Regions from separate parts of the Frankia sp. CgJB1 genome, predicted to be linked through region 3. Evidence: riboswitches for the same ligand, from Rfam matches in the RefSeq annotation. Region 3 holds a riboswitch; each other region holds the start of a gene.

Region 1 (7,891 bases), on a different contig from region 3:
CGAGGCCGAACCGCGCGCCACCAGGATCCCGCCGACCAGGAGCACGACCAGCACGCTTCCCTGCACCGCGAGCTGCATCGCGGGGGCGATGATCGAGTCCAGCTTCGCCATCCGGATGCCGGCCTGGTATGCGGCCGCGGCGTGGTCGCCGATGCGCGCGGCCTCCCGCCCCTCGGCGCGGTTCGCCCGCACGGTACGGATCGCGGTGAGGGCGCGCTCCAGGTCGGCGGTCATGCCGCCGACGCTGGCCTGCCCGCGTTCGGACACCGTCCTGATCCGGGACAGCGCGCCGAGTACCACGACCCCGGCCACCGCCACCACCCCGAGCACGAGCAGGAACAGCCAGGGGTTCAACCAGATCATCAGGGCGACGGCGCCGACGACGCCGATCACGCTGGTGACCAGGGAGGTGAAGCTGTACGCCACCGCCTCCCGCACCACGGTCGTGTCGGTATTCGCGCGGGAGATCAGATCCCCGATCCGCCGCGTGTCGAACACCCGCATGCGCAGCCGCAGCAGGTGGCCGATCAGGCTGGTGCGCAGGCCGAGCAGGACGCCCTGGCCGACGCGCTCGAGCAGGTAGTGCCCGGCGGTGTCGATCATCGCCTGGCCGACGAACAGACCCAGCAGCGCCCCGATGAGCCAGCCGGGAATACCCCCCGCCTGCGCAGCGTCGATCACCCGCATCACGAGCAGCGGTTGGAGCACCCCGACGGCGGTGCCGACCACGGTCAGCGCCGTGGCGATCGCCACCGCCCCGCGACGGCCGCGCAGCAGCGCCCAGAGTTCCGCGACGCCCCGCAACGCGGGCCCCCGGGCAACTCCCTGGCCCTCCCCCTCAACGACGTACGCCCTCGTCACGAGGCACGCCCCTTCCGCGAAGCCCGCCACTCCCACGAAGCCCGCCCGCGCGACGCGGCCCGGTTCCCGTTCCCGGACCGACGCTGAGCAGCGGCCGCAGGTAGCCGGCCGGCATCGACTCCCCCACGATCACTCCGTCCGCCTCGACCCACGCGTGCGCGGCGAACGGCGCGATGGTGCGCACCCCCACACGCCACGTCGGGAACGTTCCGGTCAACCGGCACAGCAGGGCGGTCGCTATCGAGCGGGGAACGCAGCCCCGCGCGCCGCGGCAGGTGAGGCTCACGGCTGTCACCGCCTGCCGGGCGGCGAGCGCGGTGTCATAGTCGGCCGGGCGGGCGCCCGCGCCCACCTCCGTGAGCACCCGGCAGATGCGGGCCGGCGACTGGGTCGCGAGCACCCGCGCGATCCCCACGGCGACCAGCGCGCCGAGCCGACGAGCGAGGGACGGTTTCGCCTCCGGCCGCTCGACCACCATCGGCGCGGTCACCGGGCCTGCGCCCGAGGATCGCAGACCGCCTCGGTCTCGGGTGACCATCGGGGTTCGGGCTCAGCCTCGATGAGGCCCACGTCCGCGAGTTGGGCGAGCAGACCCTCCACGTCGCGGCGCGCCGTCTCCGGGTCAACCTCGCTGGCCTCACACAGCCCGCGGGCGGCGGCTGCCGTGTCGCCGCCGTCGAGCAGGATCCGCAGCACCAGGGCACCCGAGGGGTTGAGGGTCCAGTACCGGCCGTTGTCGATATGGAGGAGCACCGCTCCGTACTCGGTCGGCGCCCACACTACGTCAGGCCGCAGCGTCACCATGATCACTCACTCCTCCGGTAGCTCACTCACTATCTCCGGTAGCGCAGTCAGGGCTCCGCCGGCTCGCGAGCACCCGCAGCCACGCGTCCACCGCGAACGTCGGTTGCAGCGCCTGGTGGCGATGACCAGGTACGGACGAAGATCGGCACGCCTGGCGCAGCGCGTCCGGCTCGATCAGGCCGAGATCGGCCAACGGGCTGTCATCGCACAGCTTCACCAGGACGTCCTGGCTGGCGCGCAGGCCCTGATCCGCCTTGGTCTCGCGGCGCAGGCATTCCTGCGGCACCACCCGGCGCATGGCCTCCTTCAACAACGGTTTGTACTCCCACGGACCGGTGCGCTCCTCGGGCCGCACCGCCAGCGCCGCCCGGACCACCCGATCGTCGAGGAAGGGGGCGGCGAGCGGCGGGCCGACCGGATCGGCGAGCTGGTCGAACAGCCGGAACACCGCCGCGCCGGCGCGGATGGCGAAGAGATCGGCGTGGCCGTCCCGGGTCTCGGCCAGCGGCCAGGCGCGCCGGGCGGCCTCCGCGAACGCTCCGGCCAGCAGGTCGAGGGCCGCCGGCGTGAGCCAACCCGGGACCACAGGCGGAAAGGCCCAGTCGAGCGGGGCCAGGACGCCCGGGTGGGATCGGCCGAAACCGGAGGAACCGGAGGAACCGGCCGGACGGTGGGCCTGGTCGACCGTGGCGCGGCGGGCCTGGTCGAGCGCATCGGCCATGTCGGCGAGGCAGTCCCGGTAGCCGCGCGGCCACATCATCCGCAGACACGCCATCCGCGGCCAGCCCTCCTGCGCTCGGTGTCCGCGCAGGTCGTGCAGCGCCCGCCAGGGCCGGCGGCGCAACAACCGGGGGAGGTAGGCGGGACAGCCATAGGCGACCTCGTCGCCACCGAACCCGGTGAGGTGCACCCGCGGCCCGTACAGCGCGACCCGGTCAAGACCCGCGCGCAGCTTCGCCCGGTCGACGATGCCGACGAACGGCCGGTCGAGCGGTTCGTCGGCGTCGGCAATGCCGTCGTAGACGAGGGGAAGCCCGGCGGCGGGCAGGACCTCGCGCGTGACGCCGGGGAGCGTGGCCGCGGCCCGCGCGGCCCACTGGGCGTCGTCGTCACCGGGATCGCGGGCGATCCCGGTGAGCGCGACCACGTCGGCGGGGCCGCGCGCGGCCAGGCAGCACACCGAGGTGGAGTCCAGCCCACCCGACAGATCACAGCTCACCGTCCCGCCGCCGGCGACCCGCGCCGCCACGGCCTCGGCGAGAGCCGCCCGCAGGGTCGGCGCCCCCTCCGCACGGGACCGCACCGGTGCCGGTCGACGCCACCACCGCAGGACAGTCGCCTTCTCGTCAGGGCCGACGAGAAGGTAGTGATCCGGGGGCAGCGCGTCGATCGACTCCCAGAGCACCAGGTCGTCGAGCGGATGGGGCGGTGACGGGTCGAGCGGCGACAGAGCCAGCGCCGCCCGGTTCAGCGGGGCGCCCGTGAGCCGGGCGAGCACGTCGGCGCGGTCGGCGGCAACCAGCTGGCTGCCCAGCCGGGCGGTGAAGACCCGCCGGGTTCCCGTCGGGCTGCCCTGGATACGACGGTGGCCGTCGATGTCGGCGATCACGTGGTAGTCGCCGGCCACCGCGCGCGCGAGGTCGAGAGCATGCACGTCACGGGCCGAGAGAAGCAGCCGCAGGAGCTGTCGCGCGTTGGTCGCGGCACACCCGATCAGGGCCAGTCGCGAGCGCCCGGCGACGGCACTGACCATGGCGTCGTCCGGCCAGTTGCCGACGATCCACGGCCGCCCGGAGGCGTACCGCAGCATGCGACGGACCCCCGGCGGACGCACGACGGGATCACGGTCGGCCAGCACCAGAAACCAGCAGGACGGAATCGGGACCACCGCCACCCCGGCCGCCGTCACGCAAAACGCCGCCAGAAATAGTCACGCCCCCAGCCCCAGCGGCCGTTCGTCACTGCGGCGAAGCTGCCGGCATCCTCCAGTCGCGGGGGGAGGTAGGTAGCCTTCATCGTCTTCTCCTCAGCGGTTTCCGCGCGCCCGCGCTGTGACGCGCACCCTTGCGACGCGCACCGGTGGCGATACACGACGGCGCCGCGCCCGTGGCGCGGGCGCCGGCCAGCTGGTCCGGCCCGTCTGGTTGAAATTCCCCCGCCGGGTTCACTGGCGGTTCAGCTGACCTCCGGTGGTGAATTTGGGGGACCTGAGCACGGTCTGCGGTCCCTGGACCGTGCTCAGGTCCCCATAACTCGGCCGCCGCACGACTCGGCCGGAACGGCCGTGGTATCAGGTGATCCACGAGTCCGGATTCAGTACATGCTGATGGGCACGCCGCAGTTCGACACCGGGCTCGATCCCGAGTTCGGTCACCAGCCGCCGGTAGACCGTCTGGTACTCGGCCAGTGCCTCGGCCCGCCGGCCGGTGTGTTCCAACGCGAGGATCAGTTGGGCCCAGAGACGTTCCCGGGTCGGATGTTCGACCGTGAGCGCCCGCAGGGTCGGCAGCACCCGATCGTACTCGCTGAGGGCCAGGCGGGCGTCGATCAGGTCCTCGCACACCGCCCAGCGAGCCTCCTCCAGCCGGAGGACCTCCGCGCCTGCGATCTCCGCCGGGAGCTCGTCGAACGCGTCCCCCCGCCACAGCGCGAGGGCACCTTCGAAAAACCCGGCGGCGCGTTCCGGTGAGCCGGCACGCACGGCGGCGCGGCCCTGCTCAGCGGCCGATTCGAACCGCTTAGCGTCGATCTCACCGGGCGCGACGACCAGGCGGTACTCCCCCGGCCGGCTCTCGATGCGCCCGGGGCCGTTCCCCCCGGCTCCGGGCGTGCCCAGGGGCGGCCCGAGGGTGTGCCGCAGCTCCGAGAGATAAGTCTTGATGTTGCCCCCAGCGGAGCGCGGCGGGGCATCCTGCCAGAGCGCGAGCCGCATCCCGTCCACACTCACCCACTGGCCGGCGTGCAGCAGCAGGGTCAGCAGCAGGATGCGCTTCTTGCGCTGGTCGATGCGGACCTGCTCACCCGAGGATCGCCGCACCTCCAGCGGTCCCAGGACCGCGAACAGGAGGCCGGCCCCGGTCGCGGAAGATGCGTTCGGACTCGCCTCAGATAGGTAGTCGTCGAGCATCGTGGCTCTCATCGATCGGGCCCCCGTTTCGGTTTTCCCGTGCGGGCCGGCTGGTCCCGCCCGGGCCGGTGCCATCTCCCGGCCCGGTGCTGGCCCGGTGGCTGAATACCCCCAGCTCACCCCGGGTAGTCATCCGGTGCATGCGGATATCGAGCAGCGCTCTCGGGCGGGTCGGGAACACCGCCCGACAGCGCCGGCGCCCGGTCGGCGGGCCTCGATCAGGGTCAGATCCCGAGCTTCGCCCGCGTCTGCGGCCCGACGATCCCGTCGACCACCAGACCGTGCTTCAGCTGGAAGTCCTTGACCATGTGGTTGGTCTGGTACCCGAACTTCCCATCCACGCTGATCGGGTAGCCAAGGCTGGCTAGCCTCTTCTGGATCTGGTGGACGTCGAGGTGGAACCTGAGGCCGATGGCCAGCGACGGGTAGCGGGCCGCAGGCGCCACCACGGCCGCACGCGCCGGGGCAGCCGCACGCGCCGGGGCAGCCAGCGAGGAGTAGGAGACGTTCGTGAACCGTGCGCCGCGCGAGACGGCCGCCGCCGCTGCCTGTCCCCGGGCCAGGTAGCGGTAGTGCATGCCCTTGGTGTAGGCGCTCCAGGCGGTGATGCCCTGGCCTTCACAGACCTTCTTCGCCGCCCAGGCGTTGACGGTTGGGTCGTAGAGGTTGCGGTTACCCACCCAGCCGGCGTGGGCCCGCATGTTGATCTGCCACAGGCCGCGCGAGTCCTCGCCGGAGGTGGCGTGGGCGTAGGGGTTGCCGCCGGACTCCGCAAGAGCCACCTCGACCCAGGTGGCCAGCGGGACGCCGCGGCAGCCGGGCAGTCCCGCGTTCGCGGCCGCGCTGGCGATCGTCACATCGGGGACCGTGGTGGCAGCCCTGGCCGGGCTCGCGGTGGCGAGCATGCCGGCGCCGGCGCCGATCACACCGACGGCGGCGACAACGGCGCCCCGGGTCCGGGTGGAATTTTTCCGATGCTTTCCCTTGGCCATTTCTTTGACATCTCATTTCGGTGTCGTCGAGCACAGACTAGTGATCGAGGGGAGGGATGCCGCTCGAAGGAGGGCGAGCGGAGACGACCGCGCTGGAGAAGAGCAGCACCCAGTGCCGGTCCCCCGGTGCGCCGAGGGTCCGTCCGGGGACGACCGATCGACGCACCCTGAGGATTCCGGGGTCGATGGGCTGAGCAGCCCGGCAGGCGGCCGCGGTCATTCCGTTCCGGGCCTGGCGGGCCCGGTGGACGGCAGGGGTCAGCCGACCACGGATGACGAGGTCAGGTGGCTTTCAGCCGAGCTGGTGGTATCGCGCGTCAGCGCGATCGGCCGGTACGGGCACCGACCGGATGGCACGTTCTCGCGAAGACGTCAGGGCGAGAACGGCGCCCAATATGGCGGGGACGCACCGCGGGTCGCGCCGAACGGCGTCACGGTCCAGAAGACCGGAGCCGAGCGTTCCTGAAACACAGGCAACGTCGAGTCCTTCCCGTACGCCTGCGAGGTTAGCTGTCGGGTTCGGGCCGGGAAGCCCGGCCGTTTCCGCGGCGTGCGCGTAACGGCTTAACCCCAAGGGCGGCCCGCAACGAGCCACCCGGAGGAACGTGGTTCCCCCGCTTCTGCCCAAGGTCTCTCGGAGGGAGCTCCGGACCGTGGGCAGAACTCGGCGTCGGCCCGGAGCTGTTGATACCTCGCAACCGTAGCGAACTACAAACCGTAGTGACAAGTACGAGTTGCGCCGAATCTGGGCGCATGTTGGTCACGATACGTGCATAACGCTGCAGTGCCGCAACTCTCGGACATCAATAGCAGCTACCGGTAGCGACACAGATCACCCGTCACGACCGGATCTTGGCGATATGACCGGCCTGTCGCGACGGGGACCGGTAGTCACGGGGACCGGTAGCCACGAGGACCGGTAGTCACCGGGACCGCCCGGCCGCCCGGCAATCCCTGCGCCCCCGCGCACCCCGGCAACCCCCGGCGGGCGGGAAACTTGGACCGGGGGTCGGGTGGCGTGTGGGCGGGTACGCAAACGCGAACGGTGCCGGCTTCGAGCCGCAGACTCGAAGCCGGCGCCGTTGGAAAACAGACGACGCGGTACGGGACGGACGATGGACCCGCGTGATTCGCGCCGGCACCCGCCAAGGAAACGCCTGCTGAGCGCTTGGGACTCCCGCGGAGGCACACCCCGATCGGAGCGGCACGCGGGCGCGCCCGGCACCGGGCGAGATCAGTCGAGCAGCCGGTCCCGCTGCCGTTGCCGTGGGGCCAGCCGCGGGGCACGGAGGTTCTCGAGGAACAGCAGGATGTACGCGCCGACCGCACGCCGACCGGGGCCGGCGAGCACGCCACGCCCCCCGGGTAGCGACGCCAGCCGGGCCCGGCGCGCGGTCCGCGTCATCATGCGCACCAGCGCAAGCGGGCTGACCTCGTCTCGCTCGGCGTGGAACAGTAGGACCGGCAGGTCGGGCAGCGACCGTGGGATCGGCTGTCCCGGACCCTCGCCCGCGATCTTTCGGTACACCAGCGGCAGGTCGAGCAACACGAGGGCATCCGGCCGGACGGCTGGCGAACCGGCGCCGACCAACGCCCGCAGGGCCCCGCTGTCCGAACCCAGCAGGATGAACGGACCCTCGGGGGCACGCGCCTCACCAAGGGCGAGGACGGTGTCTCTCCCGTGGTCGAGAAACGTCACCTGATATCCGTCGAGCGCGAGCCGGAAAGCCAGGCCCTCGAAATGTTCAGCGGATTCTCCCCGACCGGGGAGAAGGACGACATTGGCTCTTCTCGAGTGGGTTGGATCACCGCTGGGCCAGTAACGGGTTCCCGGCCCCCCACATATCCATTGGGGCGCGGATAAACGTATGCTGACGAAACCAGGGACGACACAGCATGCTCCGATCGGAAACCGTCCAGAGATGTACCCGGTATTGACCGGACATCGATACCGAGGCAGCTGGCGTCCACGCAGGCAATGACGATCTGGAGACAGACCTATCGAGCGGCCATGCATAAGGAGAACGCCAGAGAGAACACCGAGCGAGGGAAAGCCGAGGAGGCTAGTAAAGCACGTGAATTGGCCGGGCCGGATAACCGGACGAGG
Region 2 (7,891 bases), on a different contig from region 3:
CGATCGCGAGCATCTGACAGTAAAAGGTGAAGAAGTCGGCGGCGGACACCGACTCCCCCCCGGTCACGTGCAGCACCTCACCGGCGACCGCCGACCGGTCCGCACCGGCGACGGTGGTCACCGCCGTGACCACGTCGTCGACATGCACGGGGCTGAGCACACCCCGGCCGCCGTCGACGAGGACGAACCGCCCGGCCCGCATCAGCAGCACCGGCCAGAGGGTCCAGCGACCAGCCCGGGGACCGTAGGCGTCCCCGATCCGCAGGACGGTCGCGCCGAGTCCGTGCGCAGCGGCCGACCCGACCGCCTGTTCCGCGGCGGCCATGGCGTCGGCGCGGACGTCGCCAGTCAGCCCGATCGGCGTGGTCTCGTCCAGTGGTCGGCCGACGGCTCGCGCGGGCCCCCGGTCCCCGGTCCCGCCGGGGACCGGGCCACTCGTCCGGGCAAGCACGTCCACACAGGAAAGATGGATGAAGCGGTCGACCCCGGCCCGACCCGCGGCGTCGAGCAACGCCGCCGTGGCGCCGAGGGTCACCCGCCGGATCTCGGCGTCGGGCACCCGTACCGGCGCTCCGGCTCGGCCGGGACGCACCGGGGTCAGTTCCGCGACGCCACCGGTCCCGATGGCGGCGGCATGGATCACCAGCTCCGTGCCGTAAAGGGCTTTCTCCCACTCACCGGGACGGCTGACGTCGGCCTGCATGACACCCGGCGCGCGCCGGATGTCGATGGCGACAACGTCGTCACCGCGCCGCCGCAGCGCGTGGGCCAGCGCTCCGCCGAGGAAGCCGGCCGCGCCGGTGACCACCGCCCGAACCAAGGTCACTCCTCCTGCCAGGATCACCCTCGCCGACGGCGCTGCCGCGCGGCCCGCCAGCCCGTCTACCGGCTGGGTCCGCGGGCTTTACCACGCTCGCTGTCGTGCTCGTTGCCGTGCTCGCTGCCGTCGGCGACGATGACCCGACCCTACGGGATCGACTACTGATCAGGACCGGGACATCCCCGCGAGTCGCGGAGGATCGAGGTCGGGTGCACCTCGCGGGATGCCACGGGCCGGTCGCGCCCGGCAAGTGGGCCGGGCCCCACGGCGTCCCGAAGTCCTGGGTCCAGTAGGTGCCGTACCTGCCGCCCGTCGCGTAGCCCACGCCGATCCGGGTCAACGAACAGGTGAGGATGTTCGATCGGTGGTCCGGGCTGTTCATCCATCCGCGCATCACCTCGGCCACGGTGCGCTGACCGGCGGCGATGTTCTCGGCGGCGATGGAGAAGGAGAAGCCGGCGGCGATCCGGTCGAAGGGCGAGCGACTGTCCGGGCTGTCGTGGCCGAAATAGCCGGCCGTGGCCATGTCGACGCTGTGTGCCTGGGCCGCGGCGGCCAACCGTAAGTCGACGATCAACGGAGGGCAACCGGCCGCCCGGCGCTCGAGGTTGGTCGAGGTCACGGCCTGACCGACCAGGCTCGTCCAGGAGGCCGGCAGGTACGGCGGGCGCGGCGAGATAACAGCCGGCGCCGGGGCCGACGCGGACGGAGCCGTCACCGGCGCGGCCAGGGCCAGAGCCGACGCCCGCGCAGCGGGCAGCTGATCCGGACCGGCCGGGCGAGCGGCGGGCTGCGGCTCGGCCCCGGGCCCGGTCGGCGCACCCCGATCCGCGATCCGATCCGCGATCGACGTGGGAGGGACCCCGGCCGTCACCCCGACCACGCCCCGACCCGGCTGCGCGCCGACGCGGCCGGCCACGTGGTCACCGTCACGCGGTCCCGAATGACCACCCGCGAGCAGCACGATCGCCAGAACCGCGGTCAAGGCCCCTGCCGCGGTGCAGAGGACGGGGCCGGCGCGACGCCGTTCCGCATGGTGCCGCCTGTGGTGTCGAAGCATCGAATCCTTCGGTGGTCGGACCCCCCGACCGCGTACCTGGATCGATCAAGGTTAGCCGGCCATAGCCAGAAATTGCCATAGGAAAGGGAATTGATCGTCCAATGTGATCTGGTCGTAACGTCGTGGAGACTACCGGTCCACGGATCTCCCGACGGGATCCGGCGCCGCGGGGCACTAACGGACAACATCCCTACGCTCCTCGCCCGACCCTCGGCGCTCCTCGCCCGACACGGACTACCGCGGCCCCTGGTCGGGGAGCCGGCCCGATCGCCGACGCAGCAGCTCACCGGCGATCCCGGCGATGACGGAGATGGCGATCACGACGAGCGCGATCCACACCGCCGCGTCCCGCAGCCCAGGAATGGCGGCCGCCGTATAGCCCAGAAGGACCAATCCGGTCCCCCAGACGAGCGCTCCGAGCATGACCGCGATCAGAAAGCGGGACCATGACATCGCCACGGCCCCGGCGAGTACCGGCGCGAACGTCCTCGCCCACGGCACGAAGCGGGCCGCGACCAGGGTGATCGGCCCGAACCGTCGGTAGAATTCCTCCGTACGGGCCAGCACCGTGGCGTACCTGCGCTCCAGGTACGGCCGGCCGAGGCGATGCCCGGTGTAGTAGCCCGCCACCGCCCCGACGGTGGCCGCCGCTGCGACCCCGATCGAGAGGACCGCGACGGACACGTTCGACGCCGCGTCCGCCGCCATCAGCCCGGCCGCGAAGAGAATGGTGTCACCCGGAAGCCAGAACCCGATCAGGATCCCGCTCTCGACGAAGATGACCGCGAAGAGGACGACGTACAGCGTCATCCCGGACAGGCTGCCGACATCCACTCGACCAGTGTGCCGACCCTTGGTCGGCACCCGCCCCGCGCCCCGCGCCCGGCGCGCGGACCGGCACCGCGTCGGCGACGTCAGCCGCATCCGACCCCGGGACGGGGCAAGGCGTCATACCCTTCGCCCATCAGGAGTCCACGGCGGGCTTCGGCCCGATCCGGCTGTCCTGCACCGCGGGTGCAGGGCTGATCGGCGCCCCTACAGGTTCGTAAGGAGCCCCACCGATGCCCATCGCCACGCCAGACGTATATGCCGAGATGCTCGACCGGGCGAAAGCCCAGTCCTTCGCCTACCCCGCGATCAACGTGACCTCGTCGCAGTCCCTGAACGCCGCGCTGCGGGGCTTCACCGAAGCCGGCAGTGACGGCATCGTGCAGGTGTCCACCGGCGGTGCCGAGTACCTGTCCGGCTCGACGGTGAAGAACATGGTCCTCGGCGCGGAGGCACTAGCCGAGTTCGCCCACCATGTCGCGGAGGCGTATCCGGTCAACATCGCCCTGCACACCGACCACTGCCCGGCCGACAAGCTTGACACCTACATCCGTCCCCTGATCGCGATCTCGAAGGATCGGGTGGCCCAGGGGCGCGAGCCGCTCTTCCAGTCGCACATGTGGGACGGCTCGGCGGTCCCCCTTGAGGAGAACCTCAAGATCGCCGAGGAACTACTCGCGGATGCCGCCGCCGCGAAGATCGTTCTCGAGGTCGAGATCGGGGTCGTCGGCGGCGAGGAGGACGGCGTCGTCGGCGCGATCGACGAGAAGCTCTACACGACGCCGGAGGACATGTGGCGGACGGCCGAGGTGCTCGGCACCGGCGCGAAGGGGCGCTACCTGCTCGCCGCCACCTTCGGCAACGTGCACGGTGTGTACAAGCCCGGAAACGTCAAGCTACGCCCGACGATTCTGCACGAAGGACAGGAGTACGTCGCCAGGAAGCTCGGGCTGCCAGCCAGCGCGAAGCCGTTCAACCTCGTCTTTCACGGCGGTAGCGGGTCGGCTCTCACCGAAATCCGCGAGACGCTCGACTACGGGGTGGTCAAGATGAACGTGGACACGGACACCCAGTACGCATTCACCCGCCCCATCGTGGACCACGTGTTCAAAAACTATGACGGCGTTCTCAAGGTGGACGGTGAGGTCGGCGTGAAGAAGGCATACGACCCGCGTACCTACGGAAAGCTCGCGGAGAGCAGCATGGCGGCCCGCGTCGCCCAGGCGTGTGAGGACCTCCGTTCCGCCGGCACCAGCCTCGGACGGGCATAGTCCGGGCCAGGAGCGTACGCCGGCTGGCGGGATCGGTTCGTCGGATACCGTCCGGCCGGACCGCCGGCCGGCGGACAGGAGGCGGACAGGAGGCGGGCAGGAGGACAGATAGCCGCCGGCCGCGAAAACGGGCAACCGGGCAACCGCCGCCGCTCGTCCGAGGGCATTCTCCGGACCCCTCGACCCGACACTCTCCATCGTTTCCGGCGGACGGAACGACCGGCACGCGGCGGACATCCGACCCGCCCCGGTCCGATGCACGACCTGCCGATTTCCCGTACTATGCCGGCCCCACGGTTCCCCGGTCGCTCCGACGGCTGGGGGACCACTGTTTACCGGGCGAGGGACCCCGCTCCTCGCGTAACGCCGCCTCCGCTGGCGACCAGCAGGTTGCGGCCACATTAGCGGACACGCACCGGGCCTTCGGTAACCGTTCACCTACCGCCCCGCCCCACGGAACCCCTTCGTCCAGCGTGGCGGCCCGACAGGCAATTTTCACAATCGGTGTTCGATCGAATCCGCCGTGTGCAAAAATCACAACGCTGCAAGTTACCGCCCGATTTCCGTTGTTTTTCTCACAAAAACAGGCTTCAACGGACGAAGCGTAGTATCAGGCCGATCACTCGCGTCGATCTCGTAGCAGGGCCGTCACACCTTTGTTGACATATCACACATCTGGCCTGATACGGGACTCTCCGCTCATCGTCGCCCATCGGCAAACAGGGTGATCGGCCAAGCACAAATGCCTCCGCACGTCGTACCGCCAGTTTGATGAGCGGGCGCGCACGCGCGATACCAGGCCGTCGATTCCTGCTCAAGCAGGCGCGCCGAGTGTGCTCTTTTTCACGCACCCTATTCAATGCTTGGCGACTCGCCGGGCGGCGTGGTTATGGTTTTCGCCGTGCCCGGCAACAACGCCGGGCATTCGTCGGGCGGCACGCCGAATCCTGCCCCCGGCCGACGATTTCTCGAACCGGGCGGCAGGAACGGGGGACCCATCTCCGAGTATCGAAAGGATTCGATGCTCTCGGGGTGAAGCCATGTGCGACGACCACACGGAAAGGTGTTTCCGGTGCGGCTTCCGTCTCCAGGGAATCCCTGGCACGGCCGGGCAGTTCCCAGTCCGAATCCGACAGCTTACCTCGCAGGCGTGGGGAAGGACCACAAGACATGTCCGACGCACGTATCAGTGGCCGACAATGCCGCGCCGGTACCCGCAGCCGGGCCCGGGCCCTCGTGGTCGCACCCGTACTCGCGGCAGCGGTGGGCGGCACCTTCGCGCTCAGCCAGCCGGCCGGTGCGGCCACCACCTGGACGGGCCTGCGGCAGTGCGAGTCCGGCGGTGACTACACGATCAACACCGGCAACGCGTACTACGGCGCCTACCAGTTCTCCGCCAGCACCTGGCACGGCCTCGGCTACAGCGGTCTGCCGCACCAGGCTCCCCCGGCTGTCCAGGACGAGGCCGCACTCAAGCTCGCCCGGCGGTCCGGCTTCGGCCAGTGGCCGACCTGTGGCCGCGGGATGGGCGCCGACCAGCTCGCGGGCGGCTCGTCGAGCTCCTCGGGCCAGGCGTCGCGCACGGCGAAACGCAGTGAGCTGACGGTCAGCCCCATCTCCGTGAGCACCCCCGTATTCACCCGTAACCTGACGACCGCACTGGCCAGGCAGGTACGTGACGACGTGCGGGCCTGGCAGGCCCGCGTCAACCATCTGGGGTATCCGATCACGATCGACGGCCGTTACGGACCACGCTCCGCCGCAGTCGCCCGCGCCCTGCAGGCCGCCAAGGGACTCGCCGTCGACGGCATCGTCGGCCCGGCGACCTGGCGGGCCACCTTCAGCTGATCCATTCACTCCGTCAGCTCCGTCAGCTGATCTCTTCACTCCGCTCCCGCGACGGGGGACGACCGCCGCGGCAACCGGACATCCCACCCCGGCGACACCGGTCAGGGGATCTCACCTCGACGATGGGCCGGCCCGACCGGCCTCCGGACGATCTCCGGTTGACGGCCCGTACGGGCTGGCCCGTGCAACCCACCACCAACATCACCCGGACCACACCCTGACCGGCCTCCGGCAGAGCCGATCTTCGGCAAGGCCGGCGAGGAACAGCAGGACCAGCGAGCCACCTGCGGAACCTGTACAGAAGTGGCACGATTCGCGCGATCCTCACTGGTTACTCCGGACCACCCCGGTTTGCGCTCCATGAGCGGTTCTCGCTAGAGTGCCGCTCACTCGCCTCGTCGGCGAGGCCGCCCGGACGGACGCCGAGTCCTGCCCCCGTGCGAGCGGCCGGAACGAACATCAACCGCAGCGGGCAGGAGTGGGGGACCCACATTTCGGGCGCCGCAAGCAGCGTCCTTGGGGTAAAGCCGGTGCATCCCGGTCCATGGTGGAGAGCGGTTCCTACTCGCCACCCGGGGTCGGATCCTCCGGCCGGGCCATCCCAGCCCGCACCCGACAGCTCACCCCGCAGGCGACGGGATTGGACGAACATGCCCTCTGGGCGTCGTGGCGGCAGACATCGAGCACCGCAGGCCCCATCGCCCGCCGGTCGCATCCTGCGCACCACCGGCGCGGTCACGGCCATCGTCGGCAGCGGCCTCGCGGTCACCGCGGCTCCGGCGGGCGCGGCCACCGCCGATGACTTCGCCAAGCTCCGCCAGTGCGAGTCCGGCGGCAACTACGCGATCAACACCGGCAACGGCTTCTCCGGTGCCTACCAGTTCGACGACCGGACCTGGCACGGGCTCGGGTACTCCGGCCGGCCGTACCAGGCGTCGCCCGCCACGCAGGACGAGGCGGCCGCGAAGCTCTACAACCAGCGGGGCTGGCAGCCATGGCCGTCCTGCTCGGTCAAGATGGGCCTGACCAACAACGGCCCGGCCAGTGTCCCGGGCGGCTCTGGCGACGTCATCCAGCAGGCCATCACCCCGGTGGAACCCCCCATGACGCTGGACCGGGCTCGCCGGGAGATGGGGGACGGCTCGTTCAGGGGCACGGTCCTCGACGCGTCCCTCAGCGACGACGTCCGCCCGGAGGCCTTCGTCTGGCAGGACAGAATGCGCCAGAAGGGCTTCGTACTCACCGTCGACGGCAAGTTCGGACCGCAGTCGCAGGGCATCGCCGCGCTGTACTCGTACCTCACCCGGGTGAACGACGGTCAACCCGGGGTCGTCGGCCAGAATCTGTGGAACGTCAGCGTCAGGGCCTGACCGACCCGGTCACCGTGCGCGCAGGGCGGGCGCGTCCGGGGTGACCTCCATGACGTGTGCGGCCAGTCGTCGGGCAGGATGCACTCATGACGACGCCGTCCGCCTCGGGAAAGCCCAACCTGCTCTCCGGTCCGCCGCCGACGCTCCTGCCCTCCGACGCGGCCGCGACCGAGGCGCTGGCCGCCGGTGATCCGCCGGATGCCGTCGCCGCCCGGCTGCCCGCGTTCAGCGCGCCCTGGGCCGCGCTCGCCGAGCTCGCGCTCACCGGCGGACGACCCATCGAGGCCTATGCCTACGCCCGCACGGGCTATCACCGCGGCCTCGACGCCCTGCGCCGCTCGGGCTGGAAGGGCAACGGGCCGATCCCCTGGTCACACGAACCCAACCGCGGGTTCCTGCGTTCACTCGCCGCTCTCGTCCGGGCGGCCGCGGCCATCGGGGAGGCCGAGGAGGCCACCCGCTGCCGGACGTTCCTGACCGGCAGCAATCCCGTCACCGCCAGTGAGATCGGCTTCACCTGACAGTGAGTTCATCAGGCCGCGTCGGTGGTGGAGGCCAGCGAGGACGCCGCAGCCGGCCCCACGGCCCCGCCATCCCTAGTAACCTCGCCCGGTGCCTGCTCTTGTCCTCATCGGTGCCCAGTGGGGCGACGAGGGAAAAGGAAAGGCGACCGACCTCTTGGGCGGCGCCGTCG
Region 3 (7,891 bases):
GTCTACGTGTGGGGGATCGGCGAGGGTGCCCGGCTGGCCCTGGCCGCTGCCTGCGCCCCGGGTAAGCCGGAATTCGCCGCGGTCGGCGTCGTCGGGCAGTTCGACCCGGAGCCCGGGCCGAACTGCCAGGACCGTGTCCCGGAGGGCCGGGCCCCGGAGGCCTCCTGGGACCGGAAGGTCAGCGAGGCCCTGTGGAAGTTCTCGTCCGGTCACCGGCTGGGGGCCTGACCGCGGCGCCCGCGAGCGGGCCGGGCTGTTTCCCGCACCGGGCAGAGACTGAAGGCTGAAGTCCGCCGATGCCGCCGGGAGGGGGGTAGCGGCATCGGCGAACCTGGTCGGCTGGGGGTCCGAGGCCCGCCGGCCTTCCCGTGCGGATGGGGGGGGATCCGAGGGAAGGCCGGCGGAATCGGGGGCCTTCCGGCCGGACGGACGTCAGATGGGGGGGGAGATCTGACGTCCGTCCCACCGGAAGGAGGGCCCGTCCGGATAGCTGGAAAGGAACCATGTAGGCGGGTTGTCGGGCGGTGACAGGGCCCGCTTGCTGGTCTGTCCGCGGCTTCGCCGGTGGGTGGGAGTCCCGGGCCCGGCTTTCACGGCTTCGGGTCGGTGCCCGGAGGGGAGGCCCGGTAGCCGGCCGCTGGTGGAACGGCAGGGCTCGTGCGGTCCGCCAGCCGCGAAGGCGATCCACCGGAGCCGGATGAGCCGTTGCGTCGGCATGAGGGCGGTGCGCCGGCTCCGACCGGCTGCTAGAGGATCCGACCGACGTAGTAGGAGGTGGTATAGATCTTCTTGAGCGACACGACGTCGCCGGTGCGCGGCGCCACCCACATCATGCCGTCACCCGCGTAGATGCCGGCGTGGTAGATGTTCCCGGGTGTCCCGAAGAAGATCAGGTCGCCGGGCTGCTTGTTGTATTGCGACACCCAGATGGCGGCGGCGAACTGGGCATCGGTCGTCCGCGGCACGCTCCTGCCGAGTTGCTTGAAGATGTACTGGATGAGGCCGGAGCAGTCGAACGAGCTCGGGCCCTCCGCACCGTAGACGTAGGGCTTGCCGGCCTGCAGGGAGGCCAGGTAGACGGCCTTCTCCCCGAGGGAGCTCGACGGGACCGGAACCGACGTCTGGCCCGCGGCGTCCCCTGTCGCAAGGAGATCCGACCAGGCGGCGTTGCGGACGGGCTGGGGGATGGGTGCCGGCCGTACGCGCAGGGTGGCGTCGTTCGCCGAGCGGGCGGACTGCAGGGCGTCTGTGCCGTCGAAGACCGCGGTGACGTTCGTGGTGGTGAGCACCCGGGCCGTGTAGGAAGTGTAGCCTTGGGCATTAGTGTAAAGGTGCTTGAAGGTGGCCCACCCGGTGGGGAGCTTCACTTGCACCTTGACCAGCTGGTTCGCCAGTGGTTCGTGGGTCTGCTCGTTGTAGAGCGAAAAGCCGATGTCGATCGGCTGGTCCGCGTTGACGGTCACCTCGGGGTTGGTCACCCGGAGACCGACCTGAACCTTGCCGGTTAAGGGCGGGGCGTTGACACCGCCCGCCGTGCCGAGCAGGGAGGTGGAGCCGTGGGTGCTGACCGCCGCCGCCGCGATGCTGCCACCCAGGGCGGCATGGGAGCCGATCTGCGCGGCGAGGGTGATCGGAGCGGTGTTCGGCTGCTCGTCCTTCGCTGCGTCGGCGTTGATGTCGGTGGCGCAGCCGGCGAGAGCCACTCCGGAGACCGCGACGGTCCCGGTGGTCAGGGCGGCGAAGGCCCGGGCCCGGGCCCGGCTGCGGGCGGCCGGGGGCGCGGAGGGTGCGCGATGACGGCCGCGACCGGCGCCTCGCGTTTCTTCGTCGAGCTGCACGCTTTGCGCGGACAACGGTGTATTCCTTCCCGTACGCCTGCGAAGTGAGCTGTCGGGTTCGGGCTGGGCTGCCCGGCTCTCGCGTGACCTTCACGCGTCGAGCTTCACCCCTAGGTCGATACCGCGGATCGGTGCCGGCCGGTGGAGGTGGGTCCCCCGCTCCTGCCCCTGATGACGACTCGGAGGGGACACCGGGGCCGGGGGCAGGACTCGGCGTTCGGCCCCGGTGTTGTCGTGACGTCGGCGTGAGACTAGTCCACTTGGACGGGGTGGGTAAACACTAGTCCTTCCCAACTACGGCGAGTGTGCGTTGAAGTTCCCGTCGCGCGACGTCGGCGGCCCGCTCGGCCGGCCGGGCTGACCGGGCGGGCCGAAGGCCCTTCGCACTCCGGTTGTCCTGCTGGTTTTTCGCTGCGTAGGGGGTCCGTGGCGGCGGCCGGTCCGGGTGAGAGGCGGGCGGGCGGGTAGCCCTCCCTCGGCCCGTGGGCGACTTTTGACTACTTAAAGTAGTTGGCGGGCGAGGTCGGGCGTGCACCCCCTCAGCGGGACCGGGAGCTGCGGCGGGTGAGGAATCCCGCCGCATCGAGCACCTGGAGCTCGACCGCGAGCTCGTGGACCTCATGGGGCAGCGAGCGATGGTGCGCCAGCGCCTCGACCGCGGCGCGGGCGTGGCCGGCGAGCTCGTCGAGGGCGTGCTGGCGCTGGCGCATCCGAGCCCGCTCCTCCTGGATGGTCCGGACCGTGTCCTCCTGCCACCGGCGGGTCCGGATGAGATGCTCGCTGGCGTCGGCGGCCTGCCGCTCGGCATCCTCCAGCCGGTTGAGGAGCGCGTCGAGGGCCTCCAGCCGGCCGGCGAGCTCCGCGATGAGATCGCCCCGATCAGGCAGGATGGCTGTTTTATGACTCTTGGGGTCAGACGAGGTCATGGAGTCCCCTGACGGGTGGGGGGATCGGCGGGGACCGCACCGAGCGGCTGGCACGAGACCCGGTTGCTCCGACACGGTTGGTAACGGTAACCGACGTGGCGGGCCAGGGGTAACCCATCGTACGGATACGTCGCGTCAGCCAACTGATAGTAAAAAGGGACTATGGATCTGCCGTCATTGTCGTGGTCCCTGCGCGCATAGCATGCAGGTCGGTGTCAGAACCAGCCGTTGCGCTTGAACGCACGGTAGAGGAACAGGCAGATCGTCGTAATGACGGCCAGGATGGCCGGGTAGCCCCACGTCTGACGAAGCTCCGGCATGTGGTCGAAGTTCATCCCGTAGATCCCGGCGACGGCGGTCGGGACGGCGCCGATCGCCACCCAGGCACTGATCCGTCGCATGTCCTCGTTCTGTGCGATCGTCACCTGCGTCAGCGTCGCCTGGAGCACGGAGGAAAGCAGCTCGTCGAAGTGAGCTATACGCTCGCTGACCTGCTCGAGGTGGTCGGCGACGTCCCGGAAGTAACGGCGCATCGCCACGTCGACCATCGTGGGGGCGTCCGTGGTGAGGGTACGCAACGGGCCCGCGAGCGGCAGCACCGCGTGCTTGAGCTCCAGAAGCTCGCGTTTCATCTGGTAAGCGCTTTCCGTCGACGGCTTCTGATCCCGATGGAAGACCCCCGCCTCGATCTGGTCGACGTCGGCCTGGATGCTTTCCACGGTGCGGACGTAGTCATCCACAATGCTGTCGCAGATGGCGTGCAGCACGGCCGTCGGGCCGTGCCGGAGCATCTCCGGGTTGGCCTCCAGCCGGCCGCGCAGCTTCGTCATCTCCCCGTGCCTGCCGTGCCGCACGGTCACGACGAAGTCCTCGCCGAGGAAGATCATAATTTCGCCGGTGGTGACTACCTCGGAGGTGCTCGTCATCTGGGTGTGCTCCACGTAACTGGTCGTCTTGAGCACCATGAACAGGTGGTTCTCGTATTGCTCGAGCTTGGGGCGCTGGTGGCCGGTGACCGCGTCCTCCACCGCGAGCTTGTCCAGCCTGTACTCCTCGGCGATCGCGGTGAGCTGCTCGTAGCTCGGCTCGAACAGGCCGAGCCAGGCGAACCCGCTGCGTTCGGACCGCGCCAACCGCAGCGCGTCGGCCTGGTCGATGTCCGTGGTGACCCGCCGGCCATGGCTGTACACGCCGCAGGCCATGACGCGCCCGTCCGGCGTCCGCGGTAGCCCGGGGCGGGGCACCTGGCGTCGTTTGCGACCCACCCGGACTAGGGAGACCGGACGGGTCAGCGCGCCGGCGAGCTTATGGGCGTTGGCCGACGCCTGCTCCAGGGCGTCCCCCAGCACCTCCCGGACGGGATGCTGGCTGCCGTGGTCGCCGCCGTCCGGGTGCGCGCCGTCATCGTCGCGTCCCCGGCTCTCGCGTACCGTCTCGTCGCGTACTCTTTCGCCCGGCACCGCATCGTCCCGCATCATTGCCTCCTTCCCTGCCGCCGATCCATGTCCACCTGTCGGCATTTCCCACGACCTTCCCGCTGGTGAACCTTCATGGTGACAAGTCGGTGCCGGCCGTCCGGAGGCGATCCGGGCTTCACCGTGGACGCGGATGCCTGGCGACTGTGCCGGCGGGGTGCCACGCGAAGGGTGAGACACACGTCCGGCGTATGGGATACCTCACAGGGAGGATCGAGTGATCGGGATCGAGGTACGCACGCTTCGGGTGTTCGCCGACGAGACGGGCGCCGGCGGCAGTCTGCTCGCCGTGGTGCTGGACGCCGCGAAGTTGCTGCCCGACGCGCGGGAGCGGTCCGTCGTCGCGCGCCGACTAGGCTGCTCCGCCACGGTCTTCGTCGACGACCCGGAGCTGGCGGAGCTGGCCACCTTCACGCCCGCCGGGGAGCTGCCCCTGGCGGGACACGCCCTGGTAGGGTCGGCCTGGCTGTTGGGTCGGCTGCTCGGTGGCCATCCGGAGATCCTCCGCCCGGCCGGCGGCGAGGCGGTCAGCTGGCAGGAGCAGGGCCGGGTCTGGGTCCGCAGCGCCTTGGCCGCCGTGCCTTATTGGTGGCATGAGATGCTTGCGGACCCGTGCCAAGTCGACGCGCTCGACCTGCCCCGTCCACCCGGCGAGGACCTGACCCAACTCTGGGCGTGGGAGGATGAGCCGGGCGGGGTCGTGCGGGCCCGGGCCTTCGCCAGCAGGCACGGCGTCACCGAGGACGAGGCCTGCGGGTCGGCTTCCATGCGACTGGCCGCGCTGCTCGGGCGGCGGCTCACCATCCGGCACGGTACCGGTTCGATTGTGCTCGCGCAGCCGGGTCCGCCCGGCCACGCCGACATCGGCGGCCTGGTGGTCGAGGATGAGACGCGGTTCCTCGCCGATCTCGACGAGTTCCTCGCCCGGTGACGGTGCCGTCCGGCGGAGCCACGGCCGGACACCACAGGGACCAAGTCTGAGAGTCAGGTGCCGAGCGAGGCGACTGGCACCTTTTGTGGGTACCGGGTTACGGCTGCGTGGTGGCTGCCGAGATGCGGACCGGGTCGGATAGGCGTAGCTTGGGCTTCCGGTAGCTCTCCGCTGGGTATCTGCCCATGGGCTGCGAGGTGGTCATGGCCGAGACGTTGGCGACCTTGGTGGAGGCCGCGCATCAGGACGCCGTCCGTCTGATCGAGCTCTCGCGCAGCGCCGACGCCCACGGTGACGTGGGTGGTCCGTCGACCGACCCGCGGCAGGCGCTGCATGCCAGCGACGCGGCCGTGGCCGCCGTCTCCGCACACCTGAGCGCGATGGAGTCGGTGGTCTACCCGGAGATGGCCCGCCGGGTCGTGGGTGGCCGGGCGCGGGTGGCGGACCTGGGCCGCTTGGCGCGGCGCTGCTCCTCGGTGATGCGCGGCATTGAACAGTACGTCCAGGGGGACCTCAACCGGCCCGCGGAGCCGGTCGCGAACCTGCGCCGGGATCTGGCCGCGTTGATGGTCGAACATGCGACGCTGGAGGACGAACTTCTGCGTGAGCTGATGGCCGAGCTGTCCGACGACGAGCGCCGGGATCTCCTCGACCGCTTCTCCGATGCGATGCGCCACGCTCCGACCCGACCGCATCCGCACCTCCTGCACAGCAGGCTGTTCGGTGGAAGCCTGGCGGCCCGCCTGACGGGCTACTGGGATCACCTGCTCGACGTGATGGACGCTCGGGAGGTACCCGGCGCGCCGGTGCGGGCCCCGGTGCCCGCCGGGCTGTGGGGCTGGTACCTGCTGGGCCGTCCCACGGCGCCGGTTCCGGGTGAGACCCCGCCAGGGAGGGAGGGCGCGCAGGGCCGCGCTACCGGCAGCCACACCGATGCTGATAGCCACACCGCCGCCCGTTGATCTGTCCTGGCGACTGCCGTCGTTCCCGTGGGCCCACCATGTCTTTCTGAGCCCGGTTTTCCTGAGCCCGTCGCGCTCCGTCTTCTTGGCCGCGGTCCACTCCGGTTCGGCGTTCCGATGCGCACGGGCGCTGTGGTCGTGCCATGCTTCGGGTCCGGGTTGGGCCGGTATGGCCTCGTGTCGTGCAATGCCGAGGAGATGTGTCAGGAACCGAGAGCAACGCGATGCGGGCGCCGAACGCTGATCCTGCGGAAGTGATCTGGCCTGTGCTGTTGGTCGAGGACGATGATGCCGACGCCTATCTGGTGTCCGAGCTCCTCGACGAGGCCTCCGCTCCGGTCGAGCTGACCCGGGTGCGCACGGTGGCCGAAGCCGCCCGTCGCAGCGAGCACGTCGCGTGCGTGCTGCTGGATCTAGGGCTGCCGGACAGCGAGGGCCTGTCGGCGCTGCGCCGGTTGCTCACGGTCGAGGCGGGAGCGCCGGTCGTGGTGCTCACCGGTCTGGTTGACAAGTACCGGGGGGCGCAGGCGGTCGCCGCGGGCGCGCAAGATTACCTCGTCAAGGGCCAGGTCGACGGGCGGGACCTGGTCCGGGCCGTCCGGTACGCGATCGAGCGCAAGCGGGCCGACACCGCCGCGCAGGCGCTGCGGGAGTCGGAGCTGCTGGCGGACGAGCGGGCCCGCCTCGAACGCGGCCTGTTACCCCGGCCGCTCATCGACGACGGCCGGTTGCACCACGACGCCCGGTACCGCCCCGGCCGGCAGCAGTCCCTGCTCGGCGGGGACTTCTACGACATGGTGTCCACCGCGGACGGCACGCTCCACGTCCTGCTCGGCGACGTCTGCGGGCACGGCCCGGACGAGGCAGCGCTCGGGGTGAGCCTGCGGATCGCGTGGCGCACGTTGGTCCTTGCCGGTGTTCCGGAACCCGACCGGCTCGGGTATCTCCAACGCGTGCTGGTGAGCGAGCGGGAACAGGACGAGATCTTTGCGACGGTGTGCACCCTCGCGATCGCTCCCGAGCGGACCTCGGCGCGGATGCGGCTGGCCGGTCATCCGCCGCCGGCGCTGTTGCATCCGCGGCTGTCGGCGCTGCCGGGCGACGTCGTCGGCCCGGCTCTCGGCATCGTCGACAACGATCTCTCCGAGGAGGTGCGGATCGAGCTCGGGCCGCACTGGGCGCTCCTGCTCGCCACGGACGGCCTGCTGGAGGGGCGGGAGGGACCGGGCGGGGAACCGTTGGGCTGGGAGGGCGTGCTGCCCGAGATCGCCAAACTTTGGCCCGCTGACAACCCCGACGGGCTGCTCGACGACCTGATCGACCGGGTGGAGGCGCGCAATGGCGGCCCGCTGACCGACGACGTCGCACTCCTGCTGCTGATCTGGGGTGCCGGCTGATGCCGGAGCGCACCCACCCGAACGTTACCGATGAGGGAGCGGGCGACGCGGGGCTGAGCGGGGCGGTGGAGCGGGGCCGGGTCGGGCCCGTCTGGCGCCTGCGCCGTCGACTTGAGGTGACCTACATGGTGGCGGCGATGGTGCTGATGATCGTCGCTGGTCTTGTCGTCTCGTCGTTGGTCCGGCTCGACGACGCCCTGCACACGCGCAGCGACGTCCTCACCCCGGCTCTGCTGAGCTCCACCGAGCTGGTCTCCAGCCTGGTCGATCAGGAGACCGGGATGCGGGGCTACCTGCTCCAGGGCAGCGAGGACTTCCTGGAGCCCTACAACGAAGGGCGCAGGGCCGAGCGTAGGCTGCTC

What was found. A riboswitch is a leader RNA that binds a small molecule or an ion and turns the genes downstream of it on or off. The one in region 3 is predicted to bind cyclic di-AMP.
Region 1: linked by a shared signal. The riboswitch ahead of AC08OT_RS10280 (peptidoglycan-binding protein) and the one ahead of AC08OT_RS15905 (C40 family peptidase) in region 3 are both predicted to bind cyclic di-AMP.
Region 2: linked by a shared signal. The riboswitch ahead of AC08OT_RS05710 (transglycosylase family protein) and the one ahead of AC08OT_RS15905 (C40 family peptidase) in region 3 are both predicted to bind cyclic di-AMP.

Annotation. Positions count from the first base shown of each region.
Region 1 covers NZ_CDWTNB010000072.1:3,475-11,365, reverse strand. The annotation lists gene AC08OT_RS10310 (ABC transporter ATP-binding protein) at 1-861, opposite strand, end outside; gene AC08OT_RS10305 (lasso peptide biosynthesis B2 protein) at 839-1,351, opposite strand; gene AC08OT_RS10300 (lasso peptide biosynthesis PqqD family chaperone) at 1,348-1,665, opposite strand; gene AC08OT_RS10295 (asparagine synthase-related protein) at 1,688-3,559, opposite strand; gene AC08OT_RS10290 (lasso RiPP family leader peptide-containing protein) at 3,571-3,681, opposite strand; gene AC08OT_RS10285 (AfsR/SARP family transcriptional regulator) at 3,956-4,804, opposite strand; gene AC08OT_RS10280 (peptidoglycan-binding protein) at 5,017-5,784, opposite strand; cyclic di-AMP (ydaO/yuaA leader) riboswitch at 6,266-6,419, opposite strand; gene AC08OT_RS10275 (alpha/beta fold hydrolase) at 7,019-7,483, opposite strand.
Region 2 covers NZ_CDWTNB010000029.1:24,118-32,008, forward strand. The annotation lists gene AC08OT_RS05690 (NAD-dependent epimerase/dehydratase family protein) at 1-820, opposite strand, end outside; gene AC08OT_RS05695 (CAP domain-containing protein) at 744-1,805, opposite strand; gene AC08OT_RS05700 (DedA family protein) at 2,115-2,714, opposite strand; gene fbaA (class II fructose-bisphosphate aldolase) at 2,942-3,979, shown strand; cyclic di-AMP (ydaO/yuaA leader) riboswitch at 4,908-5,143, shown strand; gene AC08OT_RS05710 (transglycosylase family protein) at 5,150-5,827, shown strand; cyclic di-AMP (ydaO/yuaA leader) riboswitch at 6,279-6,475, shown strand; gene AC08OT_RS05715 (transglycosylase family protein) at 6,478-7,197, shown strand; gene AC08OT_RS05720 (DUF3151 domain-containing protein) at 7,284-7,718, shown strand; gene AC08OT_RS05725 (adenylosuccinate synthase) at 7,810-7,891, shown strand, end outside.
Region 3 covers NZ_CDWTNB010000155.1:491-8,381, forward strand. The annotation lists gene AC08OT_RS15900 (plasmid partitioning protein) at 1-228, shown strand, start outside; gene AC08OT_RS15905 (C40 family peptidase) at 747-1,853, opposite strand; cyclic di-AMP (ydaO/yuaA leader) riboswitch at 1,859-2,033, opposite strand; gene AC08OT_RS15910 (hypothetical protein) at 2,378-2,764, opposite strand; gene corA (magnesium/cobalt transporter CorA) at 2,980-4,242, opposite strand; gene AC08OT_RS15920 (PhzF family phenazine biosynthesis protein) at 4,457-5,170, shown strand; gene AC08OT_RS15925 (hemerythrin domain-containing protein) at 5,374-6,132, shown strand; gene AC08OT_RS15930 (PP2C family protein-serine/threonine phosphatase) at 6,357-7,529, shown strand; gene AC08OT_RS15935 (sensor histidine kinase) at 7,529-7,891, shown strand, end outside.